DNA from 3 places in the Pseudomonas sp. LY-1 genome. Region 2 is predicted to be linked to each of the others. Evidence: riboswitches for the same ligand, from Rfam matches in the RefSeq annotation. Region 2 holds a riboswitch; each other region holds the start of a gene.

Region 1 (6,026 bases), 740 kb from region 2:
ACGTGACCCAGGACGGCGTTTCCAAAGCCATCGCCGACCCACGCATCGCCGCCGTCACCCTCACCGGCAGCGTGCGCGCCGGTATGGCCATCGGCGCCCAGGCCGGTGCCGCGCTGAAGAAATGCGTGCTCGAACTGGGCGGCTGCGACCCGTTCATCGTGCTCAACGACGCCGACCTCGACGCTGCCGTCCAGGCCGCGGTGATCGGCCGTTTCCAGAACAGCGGCCAAGTCTGCGCCGCAGCCAAGCGCCTGATCATCGAAGCCGGCGTGGTGGACGCCTTCACCGCCAAGTTCGTCGAAGCCAGCCGCCAACTGGTGATGGGCGACCCGACCTCGACCCACACCTACGTCGGCCCGATGGCCCGCTTCGACCTGCGCGACGAACTGCACGGCCAGGTCCAGGCGACCCTGGCAGAAGGCGCGACCCTGCTGCTGGGCGGCGACAAAGTGCCCGGCGCCGGCAACTACTACGCACCGACCGTACTGGCCGACGTCACCGACCAGATGACCTCGTTCAAACAAGAGCTGTTCGGCCCCGTCGCCTCCATCATCAGCGCCCGCGACGCCGATCACGCCGTGGCCCTGGCCAACGACAGCGAGTTCGGCCTGACCGCGAGCATCTTCACCCGCGACTCGGCGAAAGCGCGCGAGATCGCCGACCAGCTGGAAACCGGCGGGATCTTCGTCAACGCCTTCAGCGTGTCCGACCCTCGGGTGGCGTTTGGTGGCGTGAAGAAAAGCGGCTTTGGGCGAGAGTTGTCGCACTTTGGCGTGCGGGAATTCTGCAATGCGCAGACGGTGTGGCTGGATCGCAAATAATCCACCGCAACCCCTGCGGCAAGGGAGCATGATCCCGCGGGGCTGCGCAGCAGGCTCAGCAGCGGATATGCCGGCGCACGCACTGCACCAGCCCGTCCAGCGCCTCTGACTTCACAGGCGCGAGCACACACACCGTGTGCTCGCGCTCACCTTCGGTCACGGTCAGGGTGTAATGCACCTGGCCTGGATTACCGGGTTCCGGCGCGGTGCTTTGCGGCAACTGAAAGAAGTGTGAAGCCTCGATCAGTTGCCGCAACTCTTGCTGGTCCGCCTCGGGCAGCGTCTCCAGTTCCACGGTGTTCGGTCGGGCCAGGCCCGGGAAAAACGCGGGCCCCCCAATTTCCTTGATCGAAATTTGCATGGCTGTTCCTCACCGCCCAGGCGGGTTGTCAGACGTTAATGCCCACTGCTTTCCAGCCTTCCTTCACCGCCTTGTGCTCGGCCTTGCCAGCACCGTACAGCCGACCGGCAATGTCGTAGGTGATGCGCGCGAAACGCAGAAACCCCGCGTTCGGCCGCAACCGCGCATCGCGTAACGCGTCATACCAGATACGCCCTGCGCGCTCCCAGGCAAACCCGCCGATCTTCGTGGCTACCTGATAGAACGCATGGTTGGGAATACCGGAATTGATATGCACCCCGCCGTTGTCCTCATAGGTCTGCACAAAATCGTCCATATGCCCCGGCTGAGGGTCCTTGCCCAGCAGCTTGTCATCGAACGCGGTGCCCGGCGCTTTCATCGAGCGCAACGCAGTGCCTTTGATTTTCTTGGTAAACAACCCTTTGCCGATCAACCAATCCGCATCTTGCGCCGTTTGCTGCAGCGCGTACTGCTTGATCAGTGAGCCGAACACGTCGGACAGCGACTCGTTCAACGCACCGGATTGATTGAAATACATCAGCTTGGCCTCATCTTCGGTCACACCGTGGGCCAACTCATGGCCAATGACATCAAGGGCTATCGTGAACCGGTTGAATAGCTGCTGATCGCCATTACCAAACACCATCTGGCTCGAGTTCCAGAATGCATTGTTGTAGTTCTGGCCAAAATGAACGGTCGCGTCCAGCGCCATACCGGCGTCGTCTATGGAGTTGCGGTCGAAGACCTGATCGAAAAAATCGAATGTGGCGCCCAACCCATCGTAGGCCTCGTCCACCGCCACATCACCACTGACGGGTTGCCCTTCGCCACGGATCAACTTGCCCGGCAGGCTATCGGCGCCCTCGGCGCTGTAGATCGAACGCCGTTTTTCGGCGCCCATGGGCAGGGCCATGTGGGCGGCCCCTTTGGCGGGTACGGCAACCATGCGCAACGAACGGAACGTGCTGTCTTTGGCGCGTGTGCGTAACGCGACTTCCCGTTGCGCTTTATCGCCGTTGCGGGCGATCTGGTCGAGCATGTATGGCGGGATCAGGCAGAAAATCGGGTTGCGATGCTGGCGAACACACATTGGCTGGCTCCATTTTGGCGTGGGGTGAACGTCCGGGTAACCGTTCAAGAATAGTCCTGCCGTGGCGGCTTGGGCCAAATTGTCATGAAGCTATGCTGCAGTAGTGTTAATCCGAGGACTGCGAGGAACTTACAATGCCCCCACGCGCCACCAAAATCGACCTTTCGCACCGCCCCCGGCTCGCCGATCTGCGCCCGTTGATCGCGGCCGGCCCGAGTCTCATGGAGGCCAGGGCGGTGACTGCGCGTGTCACTGCGGCCAAGGACCTGCAGGACCGGCGCGGCTACGCTGAAGCGTTTCTCGACCGCTTCGTGGTGCCATGGCCCACGGTGGATGAAGCCCTGCTGGCTGACGTACAGCCGCTGCGCCTGGACTACACGCATTTCTCAGTGACCATGTCGCGCTCGAGGCGACTGGCACTCTACGTGGGCGCCAATATCGATGGCGCACAGCATGTGGATATCATCCGCAGCAACGACGCCTGGGCCTACGACGGCCGCCTGCCCATCAGCGCACAGGTGGGTGATGCGCTCTACACCGACAATGGCCTGGACCGCGGTCATCTGGTGCGCCGACAGGACCCCAACTGGGGTGACGCGGCCAACACCGCCAATACCGACACCTTCCACTTCACCAACTGCTCACCGCAGATGAGCGGCTTCAACCAGAAGACCTGGCTGGAACTCGAGGACTACATTCTCGATAACACACAACGCTGGAAAGCCCGGGCCACGGTGTTTACCGGCCCGGTGTTGGCGGACGACGACCGCGTCTACCGGGGCGTTAAAATCCCCAAAGCGTTCTGGAAAGTGGTCGCCTACCTCAGCGACGACGGCAAGCCCTGCGCCAGCGCCTACATGATCGACCAAAACCGCGAGCTGGGTCAGCTCGACCTCATGTTCGGCCAGCTCAGAACCTACCAGCGCAGCGTGATTCAGATCGAACGCTTGACCGGTATCCGCTTCGCCAACCTGGCCGACTACGATGGTTTCAGCAATGAAGAGCGCGCCACGGGGACGCGAATTGAAGCGCTGATCCAGGGCCCTGAAGATATTCGTCTGTAACCGGACGACCTAAGGCTATATCGCCCCGCCGTGATCGACTACCATACCGCGCCGGTTCCCAAACGGGACTAATAGGGAATCCGAAGCGCGGTACACCGCGCCAATCGGAACTGCCCCCGCAACTGTAGATGCCGAGCCCGCTCCCCCACTGCCACTGGACCCCGTCCGGGAAGGCTGGAGCGTGGCGACGACGCATCAGTCAGGAGACCTGCCGGCCCAGTAAAATCACTAACCGGCGGGGTGTCCGGGAAGGACATCCTTGCCTGCCTCACCCGCAGCGGTCGAGGGCGTGTTTCCGAACCGTACACCCCCTGTTCCAGGTACGGCTCCAAGGAGATTGCCCAATGCTGCCACGCGTTACCGCCCTGCTCACCGGCCTGGGCCTGTGTGCCCTGGCCCAAGCGGCCCCCACTCAGTACCCGCTGACAGTGGAGAACTGCGGCAGCAGCCTGACCTTCGCGCAAGCGCCCGCCCGCGCCGTGACCATCGGCCAGGCTGCCACCGAAATGCTCTATGCCCTCGGCGTGGGCGATAAAGTGGTCGGCACGTCGCTGTGGTTCAACAACGTGCTGCCACAGTTCAAGGCGCTGAACGACGGCATCGAACGCCTGGCCAATAACGAACCGAGCTTCGAGTCGGTGATCGCCAAGCGCCCGCAACTGGTGGCGGCCGAGCTGGAATGGGTGGTCGGCCCGCAAGGCGTGGTGGGCACCCGCGAGCAGTTTCATGAGTTGAAGATCCCCACCTACCTGCTGCCCTCCGACTGCGAAGCCAAGAACAACCGGGTGGGCGCCGACGGCACGCGGCTGGAGCCGTTCCGCATCGACACGATCTACAAGGGCATCCGCCAGTTGGCGGAGATTTTCGACGTGCAGGATCGCGGCCAGCAACTCAACGATGAACTCAAGGCGCGCCTGGCCAAGTCCGTCGCCACCGTGCAAGGCAAGGGGCTCAAGCAGGCCAGCGCGCTGGTGTGGTTTTCCAGCGCCGAGATGGCCAGCGATCCCTATGTGGCCGGTCACAAGGGTGTCCCCGAATTCATGCTGCAAACGCTCGGCCTGCGCAACGTGGTGCAGTCCGATGAGGAATGGCCCGCCGTCGGCTGGGAAACCATCGCCAAGGCCAACCCCACCGTGCTGGTGATCGCCCGCATGGACCGTCGCCGCTACCCGGCCGACGATCATGCACAGAAGCTCGCCTTCCTGCGCAGCGACCCGGTGACGCGCAACATGGACGCGGTGAAACACAACCGCATCATCATCCTCGACGCCATGGCCCTGCAGGCCAGCGTGCGGACCTTCGAGGGTCTTGAACAACTGGCCGCGGCCATCGACGGCTACGACCTGCCGAAATGATACGAACCCTACTCGCCCTGGCATTGCTACTGATCGCCGTGCTCGCCGGCGTGGCCATCGGCGAAACCGCCATCGCGCCGCAGGTGGTGTTGCAGGTACTCGCCAACAAACTGTGGGCGGCCGGCTACGTGCTGGACCCGATCGATGAAGGCGTGGTGTGGAACTACCGCCTGACCCGCGCCCTGGTCGCCGCCGCATGCGGGGCCGGGCTGGCCACCTGCGGGGTGATTTTGCAGTCGTTGTTGCGCAACCCCCTGGCCGATCCTTACCTGCTGGGCATCAGCGCCGGCGCGTCGACCGGCGCAGTCCTGGTGGTGCTGATGGGCGTCGGCGGCGGCTTGGTTTCGCTGTCGGTCGGTGCGTTCGGCGGGGCGATGGCGGCGTTTGCGCTGGTGGTATTGCTCGCACGGGCCAGCGGTTCGTCCAGCGGCACCGGGCAGATCATCCTCGCAGGCATTGCCGGCTCGCAGCTGTTCAATGCGCTCACCGCGTTCCTGATCACCAAGTCGGCCAGCTCCGAACAGGCACGCGGCATTCTGTTCTGGCTGCTGGGCAACCTCAGCGGCGTGCGTTGGCCGTCGGTGTGGCTGGCGGTGCCGGTGGCGGTCGCCGGGTTGACGGTGTGCCTGTGGCATCGTCGGGCGCTGGATGCGTTCACCTTCGGCCGCGACTCGGCGGCCTCCCTCGGCATCCCGGTACGCCGCGTGCAATGGGTGCTGGTGGGCTGCGCGGCATTGGTCACGGCGGTGATGGTGTCGATTGTCGGCTCCATTGGTTTTGTCGGGCTGGTGATTCCCCATGCCGCGCGCCTGCTGCTCGGCACCGGGCACTCGCGCCTGTTGCCGGCCAGCGCATTGGGTGGCGCGCTGTTTCTGATCGCGGCGGATGTGCTGTCGCGCACCTTGATCAAGGGCCAGGTGATTCCGGTCGGCGTGGTCACTGCGCTGGTCGGCGCGCCGGTGTTTGCACTGATTCTGATCGGCCGGAGAAACCCTCGATGAGTGCGCCGGTATTGAGCTGCAGCGGGCTGGGCTTCAAGGTGCGGGAAGCCGAGTTGCTGCGGGATATCCACCTGGAGGTGACGCTCGGCGAAACCCTCGGGATCGTCGGCCCGAACGGCTCGGGTAAATCCACCTTGCTCAAACTGTTGGCCGGGTTGCGTACCCCCGCTCATGGCGAAGTACGCCTGGGTGGCGAGCGCCTGGGCGAGCTGCCCCGCCGCACCGTCGCACAACGCCTGGCCGTGGTGGAACAACAGGCCGACACCGACGACGCCATTCGGGTGTTCGACGCTGTCGCATTGGGCCGCACCCCGTGGCTGTCAGCGCTGAGCCC
Region 2 (6,026 bases):
CCAGGTCCTTGAAGCTGATCGGTCGGCTGATGATGCGTCCGTCCAGTTCCGGCAAGGCGATGTGCATCGCCAGGTCGCGCGGGCCGAGGCCTTGTTCGCTGGCCTGCCAGGCGGGTTGGTTGTCCTGGGCGCAAATCGCCTGGATCACCGGGATATTGCGGCGAAACGGCCGCAAATGCGGCGCTTCGGGGCTGGACTGGGCAAAGCCGGTGGTGTTGAGAATCACCGCCGCCCCGACCTCATCCAGCCAGTCCTCGACCGCCGTCAGGCAGCCAGGCTCCTTCAGACTGGCCACTGCCATTGGCAACGGATTCAGGCCCGCCGCCTGCAGACGCTGGCAGAACACATCGATAAAACCGGTATTGGCCGCTTGCAGATGGGAGCGGTAGAACAGCACCGCCGCCACCGGGCACTCAGGATTCCAATCCAACTGCCAGTCGTTGAGGCACGCATGGGCTTTACGCGGGTGATAAATCGCGCTGCGCGCCAGGGTTTGCGGCTCGGCCCAGGCATAGTCGCGGCCCAGGTAAGCGCTGGCCAGGCAGCGATAAAAATCCAGCGCATTACCCAGGCCGCCCTGGCGCAGGAACTGCCACAGGCGGTCACGCGCTGCGGCATCCACGGTGCTGAGGCCGCTGAGTTCCGGGTCGGGGCGGTCATCCCCCGGCACCAGGATCAGCGTGACCCCGCGCTCGGCCAACGCCACCAGGCGCTCGACGCCGTAACGCCAATAGCCGATGCCGCCGTGCAGGGAAATCAGGATGACCTTGGCGTGGCGCAGCACTTCATCGACGTACAGGTCCACCGATGCATGGTTCTGCACCTGCATCGGGTTGGCCAGGCGCAAGCTCGGGTAATCCTCGGGCAACTGCTGGGCCGCTTCGGCCAGCAGCGCCAGGCTGGAATCGCCGCTGCACAGGATCACCAGCTCGGCGGGGGTTTGCCCAAGGTCGGCAATGTTGTCGTCCGCGACGAAACCGCCGGGCTGGGTCCTGAGCAGGTGCATGGGTTAAACGCTGAGGGCGGCGCGCAATTGCGCTTCGAGGCCCGCCGCGTCGAGGTCCTGGCCGATCAGCACCAGGCGCGTGATGCGCGCTTCGTCGGCGCTCCAGGCGCGGTCGAAGTGTTTGTCGAAGCGCGTGCCCACGCCCTGGATCAGCAGGCGCATCGGCTTGTTCGGGATCGCCGCGAAGCCTTTGACGCGCAGGATGCCGTGCTGCACCACCAATTGGCTCAGGGCGTCGAGCAGCAGGGCTTCGTCGGACTGGGGCAGGTCGATGGAAATGGAGTCGAACGCATCGTGATCATGATCGTCTTCGCCTTCGCCTTCGTGATGATGATCGTGATGGCTGTGGCGGCCGTCGATGTGCTCTTCGGAGCCGGCGCCCAGGCCGATCAGCACGTCCAGCGGTACCCGACCGCTGCTGGCTTCGATGATCTTCACCGCCGGCGGCAACTCTTCGGCGACTTCCAGGCGCACGCGGGCCAGGTCGTCGGGGCTGATCAGGTCGCACTTGTTGAGGATCACCAGGTCGGCGCTGGCCAGTTGGTCGGCGAACAGTTCATGCAGCGGTGATTCGTGGTCCAGGTTCGGGTCGAGTTTGCGCTGGGCGTCGACCTGATCCGGGAAGGCGGCGAAGGTGCCGGCCGCCACGGCGGGGCTGTCGACCACGGTGATCACCGCATCGACCGTGCAGGCGTTGCGGATTTCCGGCCACTGGAACGCCTGGACCAAAGGTTTTGGCAGGGCCAGGCCGGAGGTTTCGATGAGGATATGGTCAAGGTCGCCGCGACGGGCAACCAGTTCGCGCATCACCGGGAAGAACTCTTCCTGCACGGTGCAGCACAGGCAGCCGTTGGCCAGTTCATACACGCGGCCGTTGGCTTCTTCCTCGGTGCAGCCGATGGAGCACTGCTTGAGGATTTCACCGTCGATGCCCAGCTCGCCGAACTCGTTGACGATCACCGCGATGCGACGGCCCTGGGCGTTATCGAGCATATGGCGCAGCAAGGTGGTTTTGCCCGAGCCGAGAAAGCCGGTAACGATGGTGACGGGGAGTTTGGCCAGTGTTTTCATCGGATGCCCTTGGGGGCGGGCATACGGGACGATAGGCCCTGCGCGACGCGCAGCAGCAGATTTCGTCACCGGATCACCCCGCCCGGTTGAATTGAAAAATCGGTTGCGAGGCAGGTCTCCTGGCTTGGGGCTTGCGGGTCTTGCGACCGGCGCTGGCTGCGCCTTCCCGCCTTGATGGCAGTGGCGTGGCAGTCAGATAAACCCTTCACAGTTGCGGGGGCAGCCGCGGCTTGAACCGCGTTCCCTTCTTAGCTCCGGCCTGGGCCGAAGAACCTCGAGGGTGCAAGGCTACAGGGGCTCAGTCAATTTGACTACCGTCGCCCTGCATGCTTTCCTACACACCTTGTTTCGGGTGCCCTTCACAGGGTGAAACGGGAAACCGGTGCGTCATAGCGATATGACCAGTCCGGTGCTGCCCCCGCAACGGTAAGCGAGCGAAGCGTCACGGCCACTGTGCTTTGTGCATGGGAAGGCGATGCTTTCAGGACTCAGTTCAAGAGCCCCCTCGCAAGCCCGGAGACCGGCCCGAAAAAAATCATCTAACAAACCCGCGGTGGGCGGGCGCTGTTTGAACCCTGCGTGCCTGGCTCGCGGGTTTTGCATGCGCTCGTGTCACCCTGAACCCCTGAAGGGACGCGCCATGTCGATCATCAGCAGCACCTCGCCTAGCACCAGCAGCACCGCCACCCTGAGCCAACGCCTGGGCGCCGCCATCGGCGCGTCGATCCTCGGCGCGTGCCTGGTGTATTTCGCCGGGTTCTCGCATATCGAAGCGGTACACAACGCCGCCCACGATACCCGCCACAGCGCCGCGTTCCCGTGCCATTGAGACCTGCCGACATGATCAAGCGTATTGCGCAAACCGCAGGTTTCAGTGGGCTGCTGGCCGCCCTGTTGTTGACCTTGCTGCAAAGTTTCTGGGTCGCCCCGCTAATCATGCAGGCGGAAACCTTTGAAAAAGCCCCGGCCGCGACGCAAGTGGTACACGAGCACGCCGCCGGCACCGCTGCACACGCCCATGACGCCGAAGCCTGGGAGCCGGAAGATGGCTGGCAGCGCGTGCTGTCGACCACCGGCGGCAATCTGGTGGTGGCGGTCGGTTTCGCCTTGATGCTCGCCGGGCTCTACACCCTGCGCGCGCCGACTCGCACGGCTCAAGGCCTGCTGTGGGGCCTGGCCGGTTACGCAACCTTCGTGCTGGCGCCAACCCTGGGCCTGCCGCCGGAATTGCCGGGCACTGCCGCTGCCGACCTGGCACAACGGCAGATCTGGTGGATCGGCACGGCGGCCTCAACCGCGGCCGGTATCGCGCTGCTGGTATTCGGTGGCAACTGGCTGCTCAAGGCGCTGGGCGCGGCGATCCTCGTGGTGCCTCATGTGATTGGCGCTCCGCAACCTGAAGTGCATTCGATGCTGGCCCCTGAGGCTCTGGAAGCACAGTTCAAGATCGCCTCGCAACTGACCAACATCGCGTTCTGGTTGGCGTTGGGGCTGATCAGCGCCTGGTTGTTTCGCCGTAACCGCGACGATCGATACACCGCATGACCCTGGTCGTCGGCCTGGGCTGCCAGCGCGGCTGCGAGTTTCAAGCCCTGCTGGACCTGCTGGACGCCGCCCTCGCCGAGGGCGGTATCGAGCGCCATCGCATCACCGCCCTGGCCAGTCTTGATCGCAAGCAGGATGAACCGGGCTTGCTGGCCCTGACCCAATGGCTGAACCTGCCGCTGCACTGCTTCAGCGCGGCGCACCTGGCGATGTATGACGACCGTCTGAGCCACAGGTCTGCCGTCGCCTTTGCCCATACCGGTTGTTACGGCATCGCCGAAAGTGCCGCCCTGGCCCTGGCCGAACAACTCGGCGACGCCCCTGCGCGCCTGTTGGTCCCGCGCAAAAAATCCGCCCGGGCCACCTTGGCATTGGCCTGCGTCGACTGAAACCGCGATAATCGCCGCTTCCGATCATGAGCGTTCCTCATGCTCGCGCGTTTTTTCACAGGATTTGTCCATGACCGTCTACTTCATCGGCGCCGGCCCCGGCGACCCGGAATTGATCACCGTCAAAGGCCAGCGGCTGATCCGCAGTTGCCCGGTGATCATCTATGCAGGGTCGCTGGTGCCGGCGGCGGTACTGGAGGGGCATCAGGCCGAACAGGTGGTCAACAGCGCCGAACTGCACCTGGAACAGATCATCGAGCTGATCAAGGCCGCCGATGCCAGGGGCCAGGATGTGGCGCGGGTCCACTCCGGCGATCCAAGCCTGTACGGCGCAATTGGCGAACAGATCCGCCTGTTGCGCGAGTTGGGCATTGCGTTCCAGATCATTCCCGGCGTCACCGCCGTGGCCGCCTGCGCGGCGCTGCTGGAGACTGAACTGACCCTGCCGGATATCGCCCAGAGCGTGATTCTCACCCGCTACGCCGATAAAACCCGCATGCCCGCCGGTGAAGACTTCGACAGCCTGGCCCGCCACGGCACGACCATGGCGATTCATCTGGGGGTCAATCACCTGGAGAAGATCGTCGCCGAACTGCTGCCGCACTATGGCGCGGATTGCCCGATTGCCGTGGTACACCGCGCGACCTGGCCGGATCAGGATTGGGCTGTCGGCACCTTGGCGGACATTGCCGACAAAGTCGCGGCCAAAGGCTTCAGGCGCACGGCGCTGATTGTGGTGGGTCGGGTGCTGGCCAGTGACAGTTTCAGCGCGTCGTCGCTGTATCGGGCCGGGCATGCACACCTGTACCGACCCTAATCAAAAACATCAAAAAACAAACATAAAACACTGATTTAATTAAATAAACACAAAAAAATGTGGGAGGGAGCTTGCTCCCGATAGCGGTGTATCTGTTGCTTGATAAGTCGACTGACCCGCCGCTATCGGGAGCAAGCTCCCTCCCACACTTAATTTTCAGCGTTAGGTAGGTCGCGTAAGAAGCTGAATTTTAAGCATAAAAAAACGGCGCTCACGGGGCGCCGTTTTTTTTGCTCGCAGCGAACACCTGACTCAGTAGTAGGCGTTTTCTTTCTGCGTATGGTCAGTCACATCACGAACGCCCTTGAGCTCCGGAATGCGCTCCAGCAAGGTACGCTCGATGCCTTCACGCAGGGTCACATCCGCCTGGCCGCAGCCCTGGCAGCCGCCGCCGAACTTCAATACGGCGATACCGTCATCCACCACGTCGATCAAGCTGACCTGCCCACCGTGGCTGGCCAGCCCAGGGTTGATCTCGGTTTGCAGGTAGTAATTGATGCGTTCGTTGACCGGGCTGTCGGCATTGACGTTCGGCACCTTGGCGTTCGGCGCCTTGATGGTCAATTGGCCGCCCATGCGGTCAGTGGCGTAGTCGACCACCGCGTCGTCGAGGAACGCTTCGCTGAAGGCATCGATATACGCGGTGAAGCTTTTCAGCCCCAGCGCGGTGTCTTCCGGCTTCTCTTCGCCCGGCTTGCAGTAGGCGATGCACGTCTCGGCGTACTGGGTGCCAGGCTGGGTGATAAAGACGCGGATGCCGATACCCGGGGTGTTCTGCTTGGACAGCAGGTCAGCCAGGTAATCGTGGGCGGCGTCGGTAATGGTTATGGCAGTCATGGAAACTCCTCACAGGCTTGCTGGCAGTTTACGCCAAAATATTACGCAGATACAAAGCCCCAGTAATTTTGTCGGAAAAGCCTCACCATCGCCGTCAGAGGTTTTCATAGCGGTTCATATCCAGCACACCCTCTTCCACCGGCGTGGTTTCGCGGATGTAGGTCGACAGATCGTGGAAGTACTCCCAGAACTGCGGATGGCTGCGGCGCACACCCCAACGATCGACGATCTTCTCGAAGTGCTGGGCGTCGCGGGCACTTTCCATGGCCGCGACGAACGCCGGCACTTGCTCGGCCGGGATATTGAACATGAAGTTCGGATAACTGCTCAGCACGCCGGGGTAGACCGTCAACGTGTCCAG
Region 3 (6,026 bases), 980 kb from region 2:
GCGGTTCCACGAACCGTGCTGGCCGATAAACGCGCCGTTGATAAAGGGAGCTGGCAGTTTGCTGCCCTCGGCGAAGGTCAGGCCTAGCGAGGCGGTGTGTGGGCCTACGGCGTAGTCCGGCGCAATGGCTTTGGCCACCAGATCCAGGTTTTGCGGCGTGACGCGTACATCCACGTGCTGCCCGTAGTAGCTGAAGGGCCAGCCATAAAAGGCGCCATCCTGGACCGAGGTGATGTAGTCCGGCACCAGGTCGCTGCCGATCTCATCGCGCTCGTTCACCGCCGTCCACAGCTTGCCGCTCTGCGGTTCCCAGGCCATGCCGTTGGGGTTGCGCAGGCCGGAGGCGAAGATGCGGTGTTGGCCGCTGGCGCGGTCGACTTCCCAGATCGCCGCGCGGCCTTGTTCCGCTTCCAGGCCGTTCTCGGCGACGTTGCTGTTGGAACCGACGCTCACATACAACTTGCTGCCGTCCTTGCTGGCCACCACGTTTTTCGTCCAGTGATGGTTGATGCTGCCCGCTGGCAGGTCGATGACCTTGCTGCCGGCGGTCTTGATCACGGTTTCGCCGGTCTGATAGGCAAAGCGCAGCAGCTTGTCCGAATCGGCCACGTACAGGTCATTGCCGACCAGCGTCATGCCGAAGGGCGAGTTGAGGTTTTCCAGGAATACCGTGCGGGTCTCCGCGACCCCATCGTGGTCGGCATCGCGCAGCAGGGTGATGCGGTTTGGGCTCGGCACACCGGCGCCGGCGCGGCCCATGACTTTCTCCATCACCCAGCCACGAATGCCTTTGGAGTCATCCGGCTTGGGCGGCGCGTTGGTTTGCGCCACCAGCACATCGCCGTTGGGTAATACGTACAGCCAGCGCGGGTGGTCCAGGCCTTCGGCGAAGGCCGCCACCTGGGTGCCGGCGGCGGCCGTCGGCGTGGTGCCTGCGGGCCAGCCGATGGCCGGAGCGATGTTCACCGTGGGGATCAGCGTCTTGTTCGGTTCCGGCAGTTGCGGTGAAGGCCCGGTGCCGTCGGATACCTTCAGGGTCGAGCTTTCGCCGCAGGCGGCAAGGCTGCCCGCGAGCATGATCAGTAAGGCGAGTCTTGTTTTATGCATGGTTTTCTCCTGGATGCCTGTAAGGGTAGAGGTGTGCGTTGCGGCGATGGTTCAAGTACAAGGCCAGCTTTAATTGACGCTCCACCCCCAACCCACTAACCTTCGCGGCTTGTTCCAGGTGCTCTGTGACCTACGGGTCGACTGAGTGAAACAGGGAAGCCGGTGAGTGAGCGCACTTGTACACAGTGCTGCCGCGATTCCGGCGCTGCCCCCGCAACGGTAAATGAGTCAAAACGGTGCTGTTTGCCACTGTATCGCTCGCGATATGGGAAGGCGCGCCGTCGGCGTGCGCTCTAGCGCGCCACTCATGAGCCCGGAGACCGGCCCGGATCATCCAACAGCATCACGGTGGGCGATGCTTGGCTGTCTGTTTTTGATTTTTCCTGCCCGCCGTTTTTGTCCAGCCCCAACGGAGAGCTGCCATGACCGATTCCCCCGAGCGCGACGAACGCCACCTGGCGCGCATGCTGCGTAAAAAAGCCGTGATCGATGAACGCATCGCCAATTCCCCGAACGAATGCGGCTTGCTGCTGGTGCTGACCGGCAACGGCAAAGGCAAGAGCAGCTCGGCATTTGGCATGCTGGCCCGTGCCATGGGCCATGGCATGCAGTGCGGTGTGGTGCAGTTCATCAAGGGGCGCAACAGCACCGGCGAAGAACTGTTCTTCCGCCGCTTCCCCGAGCAAGTGCGTTTCCATGTGATGGGCGAGGGTTTTACCTGGGAAACCCAGGACCGCCAGCGCGACATCGCGGCCGCTGAAGCCGCCTGGGCGGTGTCCCGCCAATTGCTGCAAGACCCGTCCATCGGTCTGGTGGTGCTGGATGAGCTGAACATCGCGCTCAAGCACGGCTATCTCGACCTGGATCAAGTCCTTGGCGATCTGCAGGCCCGCCCGCCGATGCAGCACGTGGTCGTCACCGGCCGTGGCGCCAAGCCCGAGCTGATCGAAATGGGCGACACCGTCACCGAGATGGGCATGCTCAAGCACGCGTTCCAGGCCGGTATCAAGGCACAGAAAGGCGTCGAACTTTGAATCAGCCCCGTCATTGCCCGGCCGTCTTGATCGCCGCACCGGCGTCCGGCCAGGGCAAAACCACGGTCACCGCCGCGCTGGCCCGTTTGCACCGCAACCTGGGGCGTAAGGTGCGCGTGTTCAAATGCGGCCCGGACTTCCTCGACCCGATGATTCACGAGCGCGCCAGCGGTGCGCCGGTGTATCAATTGGATATGTGGATGGTGGGCGAGCAGGAAAGTCGTCGCTTGCTGTGGGAAGCAGCGGGGGAGGCGGACCTGATCCTGATCGAAGGCGTGATGGGCCTGTTCGACGGCACGCCTTCCAGCGCTGACCTGGCGCGACACTTCGGTGTCCCGGTGCTCGGCGTGATCGATGGCACTGCGATGGCGCAAACCTTCGGCGCCCTGGCCCTCGGCCTGGCACGCTACCAGCCGGACTTGCCGTTCGCCGGGGTGCTGGCCAACCGCGTCGGCACCCTGCGCCATGCACAACTGCTTGAAGGCAGCCTCACCGAAGGCCTGCGCTGGTATGGCGCGCTGTCCCGCGAGACCGCTATCGAATTGCCCAGTCGCCACCTGGGCCTGGTGCAAGCCAGCGAACTGAATGACCTCGACCTGCGCCTGGACGCTGCCGCCCAGGCGTTGGGCAGCAGTTGCGAGGTCGCGTTGCCGCCGCCGGTGACCTTTGCCGCACCGCCCGTGATCCGCGCCGAACCGTTGCTGGCCGGCGTGCGTATTGCCATCGCCCGTGACGAAGCCTTCGCCTTCACCTACGGTGCGAGCCTCGATCTGCTGCGGGCGATGGGCGCTGAGTTGAGCTTCTTCTCGCCGATCCATGATCGCCAATTGCCCGATGCCGACAGCCTCTATCTGCCGGGCGGTTACCCCGAACTGCATCACCAGGCGCTGTCGGAAAACACCGCGATGCTGGATGCGATCCGTGCCCATCACGCTGCCGGCAAACCGCTGCTCGCCGAGTGTGGCGGGATGCTTTATCTGTTGGACTCGCTCACCGATGTCGACGGCATCCGCGCCGAACTGGTCGGCCTGCTACAGGGCGATGCGGTGATGCAAAAGAAGCTCGCGGCCCTGGCCCTGCAAAGCGTCGAATTGCCCGAGGGTGTGTTGCGCGGTCATACCTATCACCACTCGCTGACCAGCACCGAATGGCAGCCCGTTGCCCGTGGCGTGAGCCCCAATGGTGGGCGCGGGGCCGAGGCGGTGTATCGGCAGGGGCGGCTGACCGCGTCCTACGTCCACTTCTATTTCCCTTCCAACCCCCGCGCCGTTGCTGCGCTGTTTGCGCCCGGCGAAGGCAAATCGCACTCGGCTAAACACCACGAATCCACTGCGGGAGCGGGCTTGCCCGCGATAGGCTCATGACCGACAACGCCTTCCCCGAAGCCGAGCGCCAGGCCGTCTACCGCGCCATCGCCGAGCGCCGCGACATGCGTCACTTCAGCGGCGGCGATGTGGCTCCCGAACTGCTGCACCGTTTGCTCCAGGCCGCACACCAGGCGCCGAGCGTTGGCTTGATGCAACCGTGGCGGTTTATCCGCATCAGCGACCGCCAACTGCGTAGCCGGATTCAACAGTTGGTGGAGGAAGAACGCATACGCACCGCCGAGGCGTTGGGCGAGCGTTCCGATACATTTATGAAGCTCAAGGTCGAAGGCATCCACGACTGCGCCGAAGTGCTGGTGGCGGCGCTGATGGATGACCGCGAGCGGCATATCTTCGGCCGACGCACCTTGCCGGAAATGGACATGGCCTCGTTGTCCTGCGCGATCCAGAATCTGTGGCTGGCGGCGCGTGTCGAAGGCTTGGGCATGGGCTGGGTCTCGCTGTTCGAGCCGCAAGCCCTGGCCGACCTGCTGGGCTTGCCGCCCGGTGCGAAACCCCTGGCGGTGCTGTGCCTGGGGCCGGTCGAGGCGTTCTACCCGGCACCGATGTTGCAGCTCGAAGGCTGGGCCGAACCGCGGCCGCTGAGTGACATGTTGTATGAGAATGCGTGGGGAGTGCGTCAATGAGTGTGGCCTTGCTGTGTGTCGCTGCGGTGGCGCTGGATGCGCTGCTGGGCGAGCCCAGGCGCGGGCATCCGCTGGTGGCGTTCGGCAATTTTGCCGCGCGTATCGAGCAGCGTTTCAACAGCGGTGGCCGTGGCTGGCGCAGCCATGGTGTGACCGCGTGGTTTATTGCGGTGGTGCCGCTGACGCTGCTGGCCACTGCGTTGTCGTGGGCGCCTTATATCGGTTGGGTGCTGGAGATCCTCGCGTTGTACTGTGCCCTCGGCATGCGCAGTCTCGGCGAACATGTGATCCCGGTGGCCCAGGCCTTGCGCAGCGATGACCTGGACGAAGCCCGTCGACGCGTGAGTTACCTGGTGAGTCGCCAGACCAGTGAGCTGGATCGCACTGAAGTGGCCCGCGCCGCCACTGAATCGGTGCTGGAGAACGGCAGTGACGCGGTCTTTGCCGCACTGTTCTGGTTTGTCGTCGCGGGTGTGCCGGGCGTGGTGCTTTACCGCTTGAGCAACACCCTCGACGCGATGTGGGGCTATCGCAACGCACGCTTTGAGCGCTTCGGTTGGGCGGCGGCCAAGATCGACGACGTACTGAACTATATTCCGGCACGCCTGGTGGCGTTGACCTACGCCATACTCGGTAAAACCAGGCTGGCGATCAAATGCTGGCGCCGCCAGGGCTCGACCTGGGATAGCCCCAACGCCGGTCCGGTGATGGCGGCGGGGGCAGGTGCCTTGGGCGTCGAGTTGGGCGGTCCCGCGATCTACCACGGTGAGCTGCACCAGCGCCCGCCACTGGGCGAAGGCCCGGCGGCGGATGCAGACGCCATCGACCGCGGCTGGCAACTGGTGCAGCGCGGCGTATGGTTGTGGCTGCTGATTTTATGCATCGGGGGGCAATTGTATGCTTGAGCACGGTGGCCGCCTGCGCAAGGCGGCGATTGAATACGGGATTGCCGAAGCCGAATGGCTCGACCTGTCCAGCGGCCTGGCGCCCTGGCCGTGGCCGGTCCCCGAGATTCCGTTGCGCGCCTGGGCGCGCCTGCCGGAAACCGACGACGGCCTCGAACAAGCCGCCAGCGAGTATTACGGCACCGCGCATTTATTGCCGGTGCCCGGTTCCCAGGCAGCGATCCAACTGCTGCCGCGTCTGCGTCGGGGTGGCAAGGTCGGTGTGCTGTCACCTTGTTACGCCGAGCACGCCGAGGCTTGGCGCCGCGCCGGCTACGTGGTGCGCGAAGTGCAGGAGCAGGAAGTCGACTTCTTTCTCGACAGCCTGGACGTGCTGGTGGTGGTCAACCCGAATAACCCGACCGGCCTGAGCCTGACCCCGCAACGCCTGCTGGATTGGCACGCGCGGCTGGCCCAGCGCGGTGGCTGGCTGGTGGTGGACGAAGCGTTCATGGACGTCACGCCGCACCTGAGCCTGGCCGGCCAGGCCCATCAGGTCGGCCTGATCGTGCTGCGTTCGTTCGGCAAGTTCTTCGGCCTGGCCGGTGTGCGCCTGGGATTTGTGTTGGCGGAGCGCCGGTTGCTCAAGCTGTTGGCCGAACAGGTTGGGCCATGGGCGGTCAGCGGGCCGACGCGGGTGATCGGCCAAGTGTGTCTGCGCGATACCGCCGGGCACACCCGGCAACGTAATCGTTGCCTGGAAGCCGGCCAGCGCTTGTTCGAATTGCTGGAACGCCAAGGCTTTCAACCCCAGGGCGGCTGCGCCCTGTTCCAATGGCTGATCACCCCTCACGCCGAACGCATGCACAACTTCATGGCCCAGCGCGGCATTCTGCTGCGCCTGTTTGTCCACGACAGCAGCCTGCGTTTCGGCCTGCCCGACACCGATGCCGACTGGCTGCGCCTCGAACAGGCGCTGATCGCCTACAA

The links. Region 2 has a riboswitch for cobalamin ahead of cobW (cobalamin biosynthesis protein CobW). Riboswitches for the same ligand answer to the same signal wherever they lie in the genome.
Region 1: another riboswitch for cobalamin. It lies ahead of MOQ67_RS21880 (ABC transporter substrate-binding protein); the one in region 2 lies ahead of cobW (cobalamin biosynthesis protein CobW).
Region 3: another riboswitch for cobalamin. It lies ahead of cobO (cob(I)yrinic acid a,c-diamide adenosyltransferase); the one in region 2 lies ahead of cobW (cobalamin biosynthesis protein CobW).

Annotation. Positions count from the first base shown of each region.
Region 1 covers NZ_CP094353.1:4,783,991-4,790,016, forward strand. The annotation lists gene MOQ67_RS21860 (aldehyde dehydrogenase family protein) at 1-821, shown strand, start outside; gene MOQ67_RS21865 (protealysin inhibitor emfourin) at 877-1,182, opposite strand; gene MOQ67_RS21870 (M4 family metallopeptidase) at 1,211-2,272, opposite strand; gene MOQ67_RS21875 (DNA/RNA non-specific endonuclease) at 2,407-3,336, shown strand; cobalamin riboswitch at 3,372-3,566, shown strand; gene MOQ67_RS21880 (ABC transporter substrate-binding protein) at 3,681-4,691, shown strand; gene MOQ67_RS21885 (FecCD family ABC transporter permease) at 4,688-5,692, shown strand; gene MOQ67_RS21890 (ABC transporter ATP-binding protein) at 5,689-6,026, shown strand, end outside.
Region 2 covers NZ_CP094353.1:4,040,166-4,046,191, forward strand. The annotation lists gene cobN (cobaltochelatase subunit CobN) at 1-1,006, opposite strand, end outside; gene cobW (cobalamin biosynthesis protein CobW) at 1,010-2,077, opposite strand; cobalamin riboswitch at 2,170-2,369, opposite strand; cobalamin riboswitch at 2,411-2,620, shown strand; gene MOQ67_RS18375 (CbtB domain-containing protein) at 2,718-2,906, shown strand; gene MOQ67_RS18380 (CbtA family protein) at 2,918-3,622, shown strand; gene MOQ67_RS18385 (cobalamin biosynthesis protein) at 3,619-4,011, shown strand; gene cobM (precorrin-4 C(11)-methyltransferase) at 4,082-4,828, shown strand; gene nfuA (Fe-S biogenesis protein NfuA) at 5,081-5,665, opposite strand; gene MOQ67_RS18400 (fatty acid cis/trans isomerase) at 5,760-6,026, opposite strand, start outside.
Region 3 covers NZ_CP094353.1:5,015,819-5,021,844, reverse strand. The annotation lists gene MOQ67_RS22990 (PQQ-dependent sugar dehydrogenase) at 1-1,107, opposite strand, end outside; cobalamin riboswitch at 1,207-1,450, shown strand; gene cobO (cob(I)yrinic acid a,c-diamide adenosyltransferase) at 1,530-2,141, shown strand; gene MOQ67_RS22980 (cobyrinate a,c-diamide synthase) at 2,138-3,505, shown strand; gene bluB (5,6-dimethylbenzimidazole synthase) at 3,502-4,152, shown strand; gene cbiB (adenosylcobinamide-phosphate synthase CbiB) at 4,149-5,057, shown strand; gene cobD (threonine-phosphate decarboxylase CobD) at 5,050-6,026, shown strand, end outside.